2 regions of the Kitasatospora sp. NPDC028055 genome follow, and region 1 is predicted to be linked to the other one. Evidence: riboswitches for the same ligand, from Rfam matches in the RefSeq annotation. Region 1 holds a riboswitch; the other holds the start of a gene.
What was found. Region 1 has a riboswitch for thiamine pyrophosphate ahead of AB0F71_RS03310 (cytosine permease). Riboswitches for the same ligand answer to the same signal wherever they lie in the genome.
Positions count from the first base shown of each region.

Region 2: another riboswitch for thiamine pyrophosphate. It lies ahead of thiO (glycine oxidase ThiO); the one in region 1 lies ahead of AB0F71_RS03310 (cytosine permease).

Region 1 is NZ_JBEZXE010000001.1:668,823-675,971, forward strand. It holds gene AB0F71_RS03285 (FAD-linked oxidase C-terminal domain-containing protein) at 1-340, opposite strand, end outside; gene AB0F71_RS03290 (MFS transporter) at 467-1,726, opposite strand; gene AB0F71_RS03295 (MerR family transcriptional regulator) at 1,783-2,610, opposite strand; tRNA gene AB0F71_RS03300 (tRNA-Ser) at 2,773-2,860, opposite strand; gene AB0F71_RS03305 (trypsin-like peptidase domain-containing protein) at 2,924-4,861, opposite strand; TPP riboswitch at 5,070-5,218, shown strand; gene AB0F71_RS03310 (cytosine permease) at 5,211-6,623, shown strand; gene AB0F71_RS03315 (glycerophosphodiester phosphodiesterase family protein) at 6,725-7,149, shown strand, end outside.
Region 2 is NZ_JBEZXE010000002.1:30,702-37,850, forward strand. It holds gene AB0F71_RS04075 (hypothetical protein) at 1-424, opposite strand, end outside; gene metF (methylenetetrahydrofolate reductase [NAD(P)H]) at 590-1,504, opposite strand; gene AB0F71_RS04085 (polyprenyl synthetase family protein) at 1,689-2,795, shown strand; gene thiE (thiamine phosphate synthase) at 2,827-3,480, opposite strand; gene AB0F71_RS04095 (Rv2175c family DNA-binding protein) at 3,480-3,845, opposite strand; gene AB0F71_RS04100 (FAD-dependent oxidoreductase) at 3,888-5,096, opposite strand; TPP riboswitch at 5,230-5,342, shown strand; gene thiO (glycine oxidase ThiO) at 5,346-6,521, shown strand; gene thiS (sulfur carrier protein ThiS) at 6,602-6,802, shown strand; gene AB0F71_RS04115 (thiazole synthase) at 6,806-7,149, shown strand, end outside.

The sequences.
Region 1 (7,149 bases):
TCACCACGCCCGGCTCGACGACCGCCACCCGGTTCACCGGGTCGATCTCCAGGATCCGGTTCAGCTTCACCAGCGACAGCACGACGCAGCCGTCGACGGCGTTCGCCGCCCCCGACAGCCCGGTCCGGGCCCCCTGCGGCACCACCGGCACCCGCAGCTCGGTCGCGGTGCGCAGCACGTGCTGCACCTGCTCGACCGTCTCCGGGAAGACCACCACCGCGGGAGTGCCGGCGGCGCAGAAGCCCGCCATGTCGTGGCTGTAGGCGGCGGTCACGTCCGGATCCACCACCACCGCCTCCGCCGGGAGGCCCAGTGCCAGTCGGTCCGTCAGATCACTCATCGCCGCCTCCAGTCACCGCGCACCGCCGCCACCTCCGCACTCTGCCCCGAGGCCCGGGGCCGGGCAAGTGGGCCTCGGAGCCGGTCGCACGCCGCGGCCGCCCCACCGGCGGGCGGTGCCGGTCGGTCAGGCCCGGCGCAGCGCCGGGGCGGCGAGGGCCGCCAGCCCGGCCGCCCCGGTGGCGAGGGCGCAGCACAGGGCGGGCGGGACGGCCCCCGTCGCGTCCGCCGCCGTCCCGAGCAGCCCGGTGGACAGCACCAGGGCGAGGCTCTGCACCAGCGTCAACAGCGCCTGAACCCGGGAGAGATGGGAGGCCGGAGCGCCACCGAGCACCAGCGGTCCGAGGTGGCAGGCGAACAGCCCGGAGCCGAGGCCCAGCACCGTGCTGCCGGTCACCGCCGCCGCCGGACCGCCGGACAGCGCCAGCAGCAGGGTGCCCGCCGAGGCCGTGCAGAGCCCGGCGGCCGCCCCGACCCCCGGCCGGGGCAGCCCTCCGCGCCAGGCGACCGACGCCGCCACCACGAGCACCCCCGCCGCCTGACCAGCGGTCACCAGTCCGGCGGTGCCCGCCGCCCAGCCGTGTGCCCGGGCGAGCAGCGGGCCGAGCAGCGAGACCACGGGCAGCAGCGCCCCCGCGGCGGCCCCGGTCAGCAGCAGCGCGGCCCGCAGCAGCGGATCCCCCAGGGCCAGCCGGACGCCCGCCCCCGCCTCCCGCAGCAGGCCCACCGGGGCGGCGGCGGGAGCCGGACCGGGCCCGTCCCGGTCCGGCCGGACCCGCAGCAGCACCAGCAGGACGACCGCGAAGCTCACCGCGTCCGCCGCCGCCGCGCCCGCGAGCCCGCCCCCGGCGACCAGCAGGCCGCCCAGCGGCGCCCCGAGCAGCACCGCGCACTGCCCGCCGGCCTGCCGCAGCGCGAGCGCCCGGGGCAGCCGGTCCGCGGGCACCAGCCGGCGCGGCATCGAGCCGCTCGCCGGGAGGTAGAACGCGTCGACCGCGCCGGTCACCCCGGCCGCCCCGACCAGCAGCCACAGCGGCGCGGCCCGGTCGCCGGCCACCGCGAGCGCCAGTCCGGCGGTCACCACCAGCATCACCGCGTCCCCGGCGAGCATCACCCGGCGGGCGCCGAACCGGTCCGCCACCGCCCCGCCCAGCAGGACCAGCACCGTACGGGGCACGGTGACCGCCGTCAGCACCAGCCCGGCCGCCCCGCCGCCGTACCCGGAGGCGGCCCAGCCGAGGGCGAAGGACAACGCGGCGTCACCCAGCAGCCCGGCCTGGGCCCCGGCCAGCCAGAGCAGGTACGGCCAGAGCAGGTACGGCCGGGGCAGGTACGGCCGGGGCAGGGCGGTGCGCCGGGCCGCCCCGGCGGAGGTCGCGGTGGTCATGCCGGGTGACGCTAGGACCCTCGACCTGGTCGAGGGCAAACCGCGAACCGCGGCCGCTACCTGCGGACCACCGGTTCCTGGAACTCGACGACCCAGCCGGACCGGTCCTCCGGGGTCTCCAGGTAGCGCTCCCGGGCGTAGCCGGTCGAGCGGTAGCCGTTCTCGTCGATGTAGCGGGCCAGCGCCTGGAAGCTGCCCATCGCGTCGTCCATCGAGCCGCGGTGGACGATGGTCACCGCCTCCTCGATCGGCGCCAGGTCGACCACCTCGAAGTCCGCCCGGTCGTTCCGCACGGACGGCGCGACCTGGAGGGCGACCCGGATGACCACCGAGCCGTCGCCCTCCGGCCCGTCCTCGTACCGGGCGACGGACGGGCCGACCACCTCGATCCCGGACTCCTCCACCCGCCGGCACAGCTCGTCGAAGAGCGGGCCGATCACCGGGGTGATGTCCTCCGGCGCGTAACTCGCCGCCACACCGCTCAGTTGGGCCACCCGCACGGACGGAACGGGCTTCACCACGACGTCGTGCTCGAACATGTTCCCCTCGCTCTCGATCGTCCGGAGCCTCGCCTCCACCCGGGCCAGCCGCCGCTCGTCCGCCGCGATCGCCTCGGCGAGCTGGGCCCGCCGCAACCGCAGCATCCCGCGCAGCTCGGCCGCGTCCAGGTGCTCGTCCAGCACGGCCCGTACCTGCTGCAGCGTGAAGCCGAGCTCCTTGAGCGCGATCACCCGGTTCAGCCGGGCGAGTTGGCCCGCCTCGTAGGAGCGGTACCCGGTGACCGGGTCGACCCTGGCGGGCGTGAGCAGGCCGATCGCGTCGTAGTGGCGCAGCATTCGCACCGACACCCGGCCGTGGACGGCGAAGTCTCCGATGTTCAACATGGTGCTCCCACTCCACCGTCTCCCCCCGTGTCAGGGTCAACCCCCGGCCGCCGGGCCGTCCGCGGCCCACCACCGGCCCTCCGCCGTCACGCCCCGGAAAACACCGAGGGCGGGTGCCGAACGATCTCGGCACCCGCCCTGAGCAGGTGGTTCTCCTACCGGCGGAGAGCGTGGGATTCGAACCCACGGTGACGGGTCACGCCACGACAGTTTTCAAGACTGTTCCCTTAGGCCGCTCGGGCAGCTCTCCAGGCGGAGGTCAGCCTAACGGTTCCGGCGGCGTTCGGTGCACACGATTCCGCGTGCCCCGGGGTCACTGATCGCCGTCCCGCTGGCCGAGCGTGACCTTGGTGGTCATGGTCTGGCCGTTGCGGGTGTACTCGACGTCGACGGTCTCGCCCGGCTTGTGCGTCCAGATCCGGCTGACCAGGGCGGGGCCGTTCTCGATCGGCACGCCGCCGAGCTTGGTGATCACGTCGCCCGGCTTGAGGCCGGCCTTGTCGGCCGCGCCGCCGGGGGTGACGGCGGGCTGGCCCTGGATGTCCTTGGTCTGGATCTGCGCGCCGTCGCCCTTGTAGTCGTCGTTGCGCAGCACGTCGAGCTTGGCGTAGACCGGCTTGCCGGTCTTGATCAGGGTGTCCGCGACCCACTTGGCCTGGTTGATCGGGATGGCGAAGCCCAGGCCGATGCTGCCGGCCCGGCCGTTGGCGGAGGCGTTGGACTGGATCGCCGAGTTGATGCCGATCACCGCGCCGCTGGAGTCCAGCAGCGGGCCGCCGGAGTTGCCGGGGTTGATCGAGGCGTCGGTCTGCAGCGCGTTCATGTACGAGGCCTGCGAGCCGGTCTCGTCGCCGGAGGCGACCGGGCGGTCCTTGGCGCTGACGATGCCGCTGGTGACGGTGGACTCCAGGCCGTACGGCGCACCGATCGCGACGGTGGCGTCACCGACGTTGACCTTGTCGGAGTCGGCCAGCGGCAGCGGCGACAGCCTGCTCTTCGGCGGGTTGTCGATCTTGACCACGGCGACGTCGTAACCCTCGGCGTGACCCAGCACCGAGGCGCTGTAGGAGGTGCCGTCGGCGAACTTGACGGTCAGTTTGCCGCCGTTGAGGGTCGGCGCGACCACGTGGTTGTTGGTGAGGATGTGGCCCTCGGTGTCGAAGACGAAGCCGGTGCCGGTGCCCGACTCGGTGCTGTTCTGCGCCTTGATGGTGACGACGCTGGGCAGCGCCTTCTGGGCGATGGCGGCGATCGACCCGGGGGCCGGCTCGTTCTTCTGGGTGTTGCTGGCCTGGACGGTGGTGCTGCGGTGGTCGTCCGCCGAGCTGCTGCCGCTGTTGTGGTCGCTGGCGACCACACCGACCGCGCCGCCCGCGATGCCAGCGACCAGCGCGACGGCCGCGAGCAGGGCCACCAGGCCGCCGCGCTTCTTGCGCGGGCCGTGGCCGCCCGGGCCGCCGGGGTACTCGGCGGGGTAGCCGAGCGGACCGCCGGGGCCGCCGGGGTGGCCGGCACCGGCGTCGTGGCCGGCGCCCCAGCCGCCGAGCGGCTGGCCGGCACCGAAGGGGTGGTGACCGGGCGCACCGGGCGCGACGGGCACACCGGCGGCCGGAGCACCGTACGGCTCCTGGGCGTTGGCGGCCGGAACGCCGTACGGGTCCTGGGCGCCGGCGGCCGGAACGCCGTGGGTCGGGGTCGCGTACGGGTTGGTGCCCGGGGTGCCCGGCGGCAGGGCGGGCGCGGCCGGGGCGGCGGCGACCGGGGCCGCGGCGGGTGCGGGTGCGGCGGGCGGCGCGGGCGGCAGGACCGGCGGCGGGGCGTCGAGGTAGCCGGTGACCGGGTCGACGGCCGGCTCCTCGACGGCGGCCGCGGCCGGCGCGGCCGGGGCCTCCGGCGCGGGCACCTTGGTGAAGGCGACGGTGGGCTTGTGCCCGCCCTCGGCCGGGACGGCCGGGGCCGGGGCCGGGGCCTCCGGGGCGGCCTCGGCCGCCGCGCTCGCGGCGGCCGGCTCCGGGATCCGGCCGAAGGCCATGGTCGGCTGGTACCCGCTGTCGGCCGGGGCGGCGTCGGTCGACCCGTCCACCGGCCCGTCCACCGGCTCGTCCTTCGGCTCGGGGACCCGGCTGAAGGCCATGGTCGGCTTGTGGCCGCCCTGAGCGGTGCCCTCGGAAGCGGCACCCGCCGCCTCCGGGGCCCCCGCGGGCTGCTCCCCCTGCGGCCCGGTGGGCCCAACCTCGCGCTCGGTGCTCACGGACGACCTCCATAGCTGACAGAACCAAGGACCATAGTTTTTCGCACCGACGATTCGATTGCCGTAAGGACCCCTCTGAATAACTCATAAGAATCCTTAGCCGCCACCGACAGCCGGGGCTCCCCACCCCCGCCCGGCGTCCCGCGATGCGGACCGCGCACCCCGTGGCCTTTGGCGTTCGTCTCCGTGCCGGTTAGCCTGTCGCTCCAAACTGACACGCGGGAGCTTGGACCGACCAGGCTGAGAGTGCGCATGTCGACCGTACGCCAGGCCAGTGACCGGCGGACCGTCGAGGGGGCGCTGACCGCCGGAACCTGTCCGGGTAATGCCGGCGTAGGGAGTATCGGCCATGCCGCCTGCTTCGCCATCCTCTTCTTCGGGCGCGCCCGCGTCCAAGGATTTCCCCCCGGGCCCGGCCGGCGCCGGTGCCGCGCTGCTGGACCACCGCGTCGAGGCGCCGCTGGTCCTGGACACCGAGCCGCCGCGCACCCTGCGCTTCCGGGACCACTTCGCGCTCTGGATGAACCTCGGCGTCAGCCTGATCGGCTTCTCCACCGCCGCGACCGTGCTCGGCGAGAAGGGCAGCGAGCTGTCGCTGGCCGCCGCGGTGACGGCGATCGTGACCGGTACGGCGGTCGGCACCGCGATGCTCGGCGTCGCCGCGCTGATCGGCGCCCGCACCGGCGCCCCGGCGATGGCCAACCTGCGCGGCCTGTTCGGCACCCGGCTGTCCTACCTGCCGACCGTGCTGAACATCGTCCAGTGCGTCGGCTGGGGCGTGTTCGAGCTGCTGACCATCGCGGCGGGCGCCCAGACCGTGGCCCACACCAGCGACTACCGCTGGCTGTTCGTGCTGCTCGCGGGCGCGCTGACCACCGCGCTGACGATCTGGCCGCTGGGCTCGATCGCGGTGCTGCGCCGCTTCGTGGCCGGGGCGGTCGCGGTCGCGATGGTGTACTTCACCGTCCAGCTGGGCCGCCAGGGCGTGCCGGACCCGGGCGCGGGCAACTGGCACGGCTTCCTGGGCGCCACCGACGCGATGATCGCGGTGTCGATCTCCTTCGTCCCGATGGCCGCCGACTACACCCGGCACTCGCGCAGCCCGAAGTCGGCCTTCTGGGGCAGCTTCTCCGGCTACACCGTCGCCCAGGTCTGGTGCTACGTGCTGGGGCTGATGGCGCTGCTCCGGTCCGACGGCGACCCGAGCCGGATCTTCGACTCCTTCCTCGGCGTCTGGGCCGGCTGGCTGTTCCTGCTGGTGCTGGTGCTGCGCGAGACCGACCAGTCCTTCGCCAACGTCTACTCGACCGCGATGTCGCTGCAGAACCTGCTGCCGCGGGTGGACCGCCGGGTGCTGAGCGGCGGGATCGGCGTGCTGACCACCGTGCTGGCGCTGCGGATCGACCGGTTCACCGACACCTACAGCAACTTCCTCGGCCTGATCGGCTCGGTCTTCGTGCCGCTGCTGGCGGTGCTGGCGGTGGACTACTTCTTCGGCGCCGGCCGGCACGGCTGGGACCTCTCCGAGCGGGCGCCGTCCCGCTGGCTGATGCTGCTGCCGTGGGCGCTGGGCTTCGCCGTCTACCAGCTGATCGCGCCGACCGCGGTGGCCGACTGGTGGGTGGACTTCTGGACCTCGGCCCAGCAGGCGCTGCACTTCACCCCGCAGGAGTGGACCTCGGCCTCGCTGTTCGCCTTCCTGCTGCCGGCGCTGGCCACCTGGGGCCTCACCCCGCTGACCCGCCGCACCGCCCGGGCCTGACCCGCCGCACCGCCCGGGTCTGACCCACCGGAGGCGGAGCCGGCCCACAGGTTGGGACCGGCTTCGCCCCTGGTTCACCCGCGCCCCCTATCGTTGGGGCCGTGACCAGCCCAGAACTGCCCTCGGCGGCGGCGCGCACCACGCCCTCCGTCCAGGTGATCGCCCACCGCGGCTCCTCCCACGCCCTGCCCGAGCACACCCTCGCGGCGTACCGGCGCGCGCTCGACGAGGGCGCGGACGCCGTCGAGTGCGACGTGCGGGTGACGGCCGACGGCCACCTGGTCTGCGTGCACGACCGCCGGATCGGCCGGGTCTCGAACGGCCGCGGCACCGTCTCCGCGATGACGCTGGCCGAGCTGGAGGCGTACGACTTTGGCGCATGGAAGACCGGCCGGCCCAGCACCGACCCCGAGCTGCGCGGCGTGCTGCGGCTGGAGCGGCTGCTCGAACTGGTGGTGGACTGCGGCCGCCCGGTGGACCTGGCGATCGAGACCAAGCACCCGGTGCGGTTCCGCGGCCGGGTCGA
Region 2 (7,149 bases), on a different contig from region 1:
CGAGCGGTTCGGGGGCCAGGGCGGTGTCCGGGGCCGGGGTCTCCTCCACCGCGCTGACCTCGCCGACCCGCTTCTCCTCGGCCGCCGCGGCCGCGACCGCCGCGCCGCCGGTCAGGGCGCCCAGCAGGGGCACCTTGGCGAGCGGGCCGGGCAGACTGCCGTCGGCCTTCCGCAGCGACCAGCCGGCCTGGTACCCCTTCTTGACCGAGAGGGTGACGAAGGTCTGGCCGACCGCGAACAGGCCCGCTCCGGCACCGATCACCAGGACCGAGCCGAGGCCCATGCCGACGGCCACCCCGAGGAAGCCGACCAGGGCGAGCGCCCGCCAGTGCACCGGGGCCCGGTTCTGCAGCAGCACCTCGGCGACCAGCCAGAGCGCCACCACCGCCAACGCGACGTACAGCAGCAGGTATCCGATGCCCATCCGCGCGCTACCTCCAGTCGCGTGCCCGCGCCGGCCGCGCGTGTGCGGCGACTGTACCGGTTCAACGGCCGGGGTACCGCATCGCGTTCCCGCCCTCGGCGGCACCGGCCGGACACGACCGGGCCCGCCACCGGACGGCGGTGACGGGCCCGTGAACAGCGGTGATCAGCGCTGGTGCAGCCCCAGGTTCTGGTAGATCTCCAGCGTCGCCGTGGAGTGGTTGAGCGTGATGAAGTGCAGGCCGGGCGCGCCCTCGGCGAGCAGCCGCTCGGCCATCGTGGTGGCGTGCTCGATGCCGATCGCGCGCAGCGCCGCCGGGTCGTCGATGACGGCCCGCAGCCGGGCCTCCAGCTCCGCCGGGAAGGCCGAGCCGCTGAGCTGCGGGAAGCGCTCCAGCTGCTTGGCGTTGGTCACCGGCATGATCTCCGGGATGATCGGCGTCGCGCAGCCCGCGGCGGTGACCCGGTCGCGGTAGCGCAGGTAGTCGTCGACCTCGAAGAACATCTGGGTGATCGCGTAGTCGGCGCCGGAGCGGACCTTGGCGACGAAGTGCCGGATGTCCTCGTCCCAGTCGGCCGAGCGCGGGTGCATGTTCGGCGAGGCCGCGACGCCGACGCAGAAGTCGCCGATGCCCTTGATCAGCTCCACCAGCTCGTAGGCGTAGGTGACGCCGTCCGGGTGACGGACCCACTCGCCCATCGGGTCGCCGGGCGGGTCGCCCCGGACCGCGAGGACGTTCCGCACTCCCTGGTCGGCGTACTGGCCGATGATGTTGCGCAGTTCGGCGACCGAGTGGTCCACCGCGGTCAGGTGGGCGACCGGGGTGAGCGTGGTCTCGGTCGCGATCCGGCCGACCATGTTGACGGTGCGCTCGCGCGAGGAGCCGCCGGCGCCGTACGTCATGCAGACGAAGTTCGGGTCCAGCGGTTCGAGTCGACGGATGGCGTCCCAGAGCTTCTGCTCGCCGACCTCCGTGCGCGGCGGCATGAACTCGAAGGAGAAGGAGCGCTTTCCGGCCGCCAGGAGCTCGCGGACCGTCTGTGCGCGGTCCGGTCTCGTGGAAGCGATGCCGAGTGCCATGCTGGCAGGTTATCCGGCGCCCGAAGGGGCCGGACAACTCGATCCCACGATTCGGGACAAGTAGTGGACGCGCCTCCGCTTCCGCACCGGCCGCCCCGCGCGCCCCCGGCGGCCCTGCTCGCACATCCGTTCCCGGCCGCCCCGCTACGCTTGCTGCACCCCAGCGAACCAGCGGAGCATCATCGTGACCTCGTCCAGCACCCGGCCGGCCAACCCGATGGACGTGGAGGACGTCCGCACCCGCGTCAACGCGGCCCTCGCCGCGTTCATGGCCGGCCAGTCGGCGCTGCTCGGCACGATCTCGCCGCAGCTGGCGCCCGCCGCCGACGCCCTGCGCGACTTCCTGCTCGACGGCGGCAAGCGGCTGCGCCCGGGCTTCTGCTACTGGGGCTGGCGCGCCGCGGGCGGCCCCGCCGACGGCGAGGGGATCGCCAACGCGGCCGCCGCGCTGGAGCTGCTCCAGGCCAGCGCCCTGGTGCACGACGACCTGATGGACCGCAGCGACACCCGGCGCGGCCTGCCCTCGGTGCACCGCCGCTTCGAGGCGCTGCACCGGGACAGCGGCTGGCGCGGCGACCGCGAGCAGTACGGCGCCTCGGCCGCGGTGCTGCTCGGCGACCTGCTGCTGATCTGGTGCGACGAGCTGTTCCTGCGCTCCGGCCTGGACCCGGCCGCCGTGCTGGCCGCCAAGCCGCGGTTCGACCTGATGCGCACCGAGGTCATGCTCGGCCAGTACCTGGACGTGCTGGAGCCGGTGGCCGGCGACTCCGCCGACCAGGGCGCGCCGGAGCGGGCCCGGACCGTACTGCACTACAAGTCGGCGAAGTACACCATCGAGCGGCCGCTCCAGGTCGGCGCCCTGCTGGCCGGGGCCGGGCCGGAGCTGGTCGAGGCGCTCGGCGCGTTCGGGCTGCCGCTGGGCGAGGCCTTCCAGCTGCGGGACGACCTGCTCGGCGTCTTCGGCGACCCGGCCGTCACCGGCAAGCCCGCCGGGGACGACCTGCGCGAGGGCAAGCGCACCCTGCTGGTCGCGCACGCGATGCGGGGCCTGCCGCAGGCCGACGCCCGGCACCTGGACGCCCGGCTCGGCGCACCGGACCTGGCCGCCGAGGAGGTGGCCGGGCTGCGCGAGCTGATCGCCCGCAGCGGGGCGCCGGAGCTGGTGGAGGCCCGGATCGACGAGCTGATGCGGGAGTCGCTGGCCGCGCTGGCGGCGGCGCCGCTCGCCGACGAGCGGGCCCGCACGGTGCTGCTGGCGCTGGCCGAGGCCGCCACCGTCCGCAAGTACTGAGAGACGACGGCGGCGACGGCCCCGGAGGCCGTCAGGCCGCCGCGCGCACCCGGCGGGCGAGCTCGGCGGCGGCGGCCCGCGGGTCCTCGGCCGCCGTGACGGCCCGGACCACGACGATCCGGCGGGCGCCGGCGGCCAGCACCTCGTCCAGGTTGCCGAGGTCGATCCCGCCGATCGCGAACCACGGCCGGTCGGTGGCCTGCCGCGCCGCGTACGAGACCAGGCCGAGGCCCGGCGCGTGGCGGCCCGGCTTGGTCGGGGTCGGCCAGACCGGGCCGGTGCAGAAGTAGTCCACGCCGGGCTCGGCGACCGCCGCGTCCACCTCGGACTCGGCGTGGCAGGAGCGGCCGATCAGCACGTCCTCGCCGAGGATCGCCCGGGCGGCCGGCACCGGCAGGTCGTCCTGGCCGAGGTGCAGCACGTCCGGTCGGGCCGCGTGGGCGACGTCGGCGCGGTCGTTGACGGCCAGCAGCTTGCCGTGCCGGCGGCAGGCGTCGGCGAAGACCTCCAGCGCCGCCAGCTCCTGCTTGGCCTCCAGGCCCTTGTCGCGGAGCTGGACGATGTCCACCCCGCCGGCCAGCGCCGCGTCCAGGAACTCGGCCAGGTCGCCCTGCTCGCGACGGGCGTCGGTGCACAGGTAGAGCCGGGCGTCGGCCAGGCGGGCGCGCAGCGTGTCCGCCGCCATCAGATCAGCATCGCCTGGGCGCGGCGCTTGACCTCGGTGCCGCGGTTCTCCCGGAGCGCCTGGATCGGGCTGCCGGGCAGCGACGGGTCCTCGGTGAAGAGCCACTCCAGGATCTCCACGTCGTTGTACCCGCAGTCCCGCAGCACGGTCAGGGTGCCGGACAGGTGCTTGACCAGCCCCTGGCCGTCGATGAACGCCGCCGGGACCTGCAGCGACTTGTTCGGGCCGCGCCGGACGGCGATCAGGCCGCCGTTCTTGACCAGGTCACGCACTTCGGTGACCCGGACCCCCCACTGCTCCGAGATGTCGGGCAGGTACATCCAGTCGGTGACCAGGGCTTCAATCTTGCTTTCGATCTCACTCACGCCACCAGACTGCCACCTCCGCGGCCCGCCGCGCACCACTCGCTACCCCGCGACGGCTCCCTTGAGCGCCACCGTGGGGTCCGCGGCGAGCGCCCGGTCGAGCACCGCACCGCGTTCGATCAGCTTCCGGCCCTGGGTGAGGTCGCGCGGCCGGTCCACCGCCAGCAGCGCGCTCGGCACCCCGTCGCGCAGCCAGAGCACCGACCAGGCGGCCTCCTGCGGGCTGCCGCGCCACAGCAGTTCGTCGCCCTCGGCGTGCCGGCCGGCGTACTGGACCATCCGCCCGAACTGCTCGGACCAGAAGTACGGCACCGGGTCGTACGGCGCGTCCGCCCCGAGCACCGCGGCGGCCGCGGCGGAGCCGGACTGCAGCGCGTGGTCCCAGTGCTGGACGGCCAGCCGGGCGCCCGAGCGGGCCGACGGATAGCTGACGCAGTCCCCGGCCGCGAACACCCGGGGCAGGCCGGTGCGCAGCCGCCCGTCCACCACGACCGCTCCGGAGGCGTCCAGCTCGACGCCCGAGCCGGCCAGCCAGCCGGTCGCGGGCCGGGCGCCGATGCCGACCACCACCTCGTCGGCCGGCAGGCGGGAGCCGTCGGCCAGCAGCACCGCCCCCGGCTCGACGGCGGCCACCCCGACCCCGCAGCGCAGGTCGACCCCGGCCTCGGCGTACCAGGCGGCCATCGCCGAGCCGACCGCGGTCGGCAGCGCGCCCGGCACCGGCGCCGGACCGGCCTCGACCACGGTGACCTCGCAGCCGGCCTGCCGCGCGGCGGTGGACACCTCGGCGCCGATCCAGCCCGCGCCGACCAGCACCAGCCGCAGCCCGGGGCGCAGCAGCGCGCGCAGCGCCAGGGCGTCGTCCAGGGTGTGCAGCAGGTGGGCGCGCTCGGCCCCGGGCAGGGCGCGCGGGGTGGCGCCGGTGGCGATCACCAGCGCGTCGTACGGGAGGTCGCCGCCGTCGGTGCGCAGCACGCCCGGGGCGAGCCCGGTGGCCCGGCGGCCGGTGAGCAGTTCGATGCCGAGCGGCCCGTAGTCGATGTCCAGGGTGGTGGCGTCGGCCTTGCCGAGCAGCACGTCCTTGGAGAGCGGCGGCCGGTCGTACGGCGCGTGCCGCTCCTCGCCGACCAGGACGATCCGCCCCGGCCAGCCGCCCTGCCGCAGCCGCAGGGCGCACTGCGCCCCGGCCAGCCCGGCTCCGACGACGACAACCACCCGGTCCGTTCCGCTCAGCTCTGCCACGCCCGTCACTGTACCCAGCACCGCTGAACCGGCTCTGAGCCGCTCACCACCGGACCGCTCGCCCGCCCGACGGCCCGGGCCGCCGCCCCCGTCTCACCCCTCACACGGCCCTTCGGCCGGGCCGACCCCCGGCGTTAAGGTGGACGCACCACACGGGAGCCCGGCGGACCGGGCTGAGAGGCGGGCTGGCACGGCCTGCGACCGTCCGAACCTGATCCGGGTCATACCGGCGAAGGGAGAAGAGCAGCTTTGTCACGCATGCCATCGGGCAGCCGCGCCGACGTGCTGGTGATCGGCGGGGGCGTCATCGGCCTCGCCGTCGCCTGGCGCGCCGCGCAACGCGGGCTGCGGAACGTGATCGTGGTCGATCCCGGCCACGGCCGGGGGGCGGCCGGCGTCGCGGCCGGGATGCTCGCCCCGGTCACCGAGCTGCAGTACGGCGAGGAGCCGCTGCTGCACCTCGGGATGGCCTCCAACCAGCGGTACGAGACCTTCGCCGCCGAGCTCACCGAAGCCAGTGGCGGCCTGGACACCGGCTACCGCCGCTGCGGCACCATCGCCGTCGCCCTGGACTCCGACGACCGCGCGGAGCTGCGCGAACTGCACGCCTTCCACCAGCGGCTGGGCCTGGACTCCAGCTGGCTGACCGGCCGGGAGGCCCGTCGGCTGGAGCCGATGCTCGCCCCCGGCGTGCGCGGCGGCCTGCACGTCGCGGACGACCACCAGGTGGATCCGCGCCGGCTGCTGAACGCCCTGGTCGCCGCCTGCGAGCGGGCCGGCGTCCGGCTGCACCGGGCCGAGGCCGTCGGGCTGCTGGTGGACGGCGGCCGCGCGGTCGGCGCCCGGCTGGACGACGGGGAGTCCCTGACCGCCGAGCAGGTGGTCCTCGCCGCCGGCCCGCGCAGCCACCGGCTGCCCGGGCTGCCCGAGGGGGTGCTGCCCGCGGTGCGGCCGGTGAAGGGGCAGATCGTCCGGCTGCACATCCCGGAGGCCTACCGGCCGTTCCTGTCCCGCAACGTCCGCGCGGTGGTGCGCGGGCAGCACCTGTACCTCGTCCCCCGGGAGAACGGCGAGCTGGTGATCGGCGCGACCACCGAGGAGCAGGGCTACGACACCACCGTCACCGCCGGCGGGGTGTACGAACTCCTGCGCGACGCCCACGAGTTGGTACCGGGGATCACCGAACTCCCGCTGCGCGAGACCTCCGCCGGGCTGCGCCCCGGCTCGCCGGACAACGCCCCGCTGCTGGGCCCGACCGCCCTGCCCGGACTGGTCGCCGCCACCGGCCACTACCGCAACGGCGTGCTGCTCACCCCGGTCACCGCCGACCTGCTCGCCGACTACCTGGCGACCGGCGAAGTCCCCGACCTGGCACGGCCGTTCACGCCGACCCGGTTCTCCCCCGAAACCCCCGTCGCGAAGGCCTGCGCATGACCGAGACCGCCCCGAACAAAAACGCCCCGAACAAGAACGCCCCGAACGAGACCGCCTCGACCGAGACCGCCCCGAACGAGATCGCCCTGACCGTCAACGGCGAGCCCCGCCGGCTGCCCGCCGCCACCACCCTCGCCGAACTGGTGGCCACCGTCAGCGCCGCCAACTCCGGCGTCGCGGCCGCCCTCAACGAGGCCGTGGTGCCGCGCAGTTCATGGCCCGGGACGACGCTGGACAGCGGCGACCGGATCGAGATCCTGACCGCCGTCCAGGGAGGCTGAACCATGGCCGACGACCTGCTGACCATCGCCGGGACGACCTTCTCCTCCCGGCTCATCATGGGCACCGGCGGCGCGCCGAGCCTGGAGGTCCTGGAGCGCGCCCTGCTCGTCTCCGGCACCGAGCTGACCACCGTGGCCATGCGCCGGGTGGACGCGAACACCCAGGGCTCCGTCCTGGACGTACTGACCCGCAACGGCATCCGGGTACTGCCCAACACCGCCGGCTGCTTCACCGCCGGCGAGGCGGTGCTGACCGCCCGACTGGCCCGCGAGGCGCTCGGCACCGACTGGGTGAAGCTGGAGGTGATCGCCGACGAGCGCACCCTGCTGCCGGACCCGATCGAGAC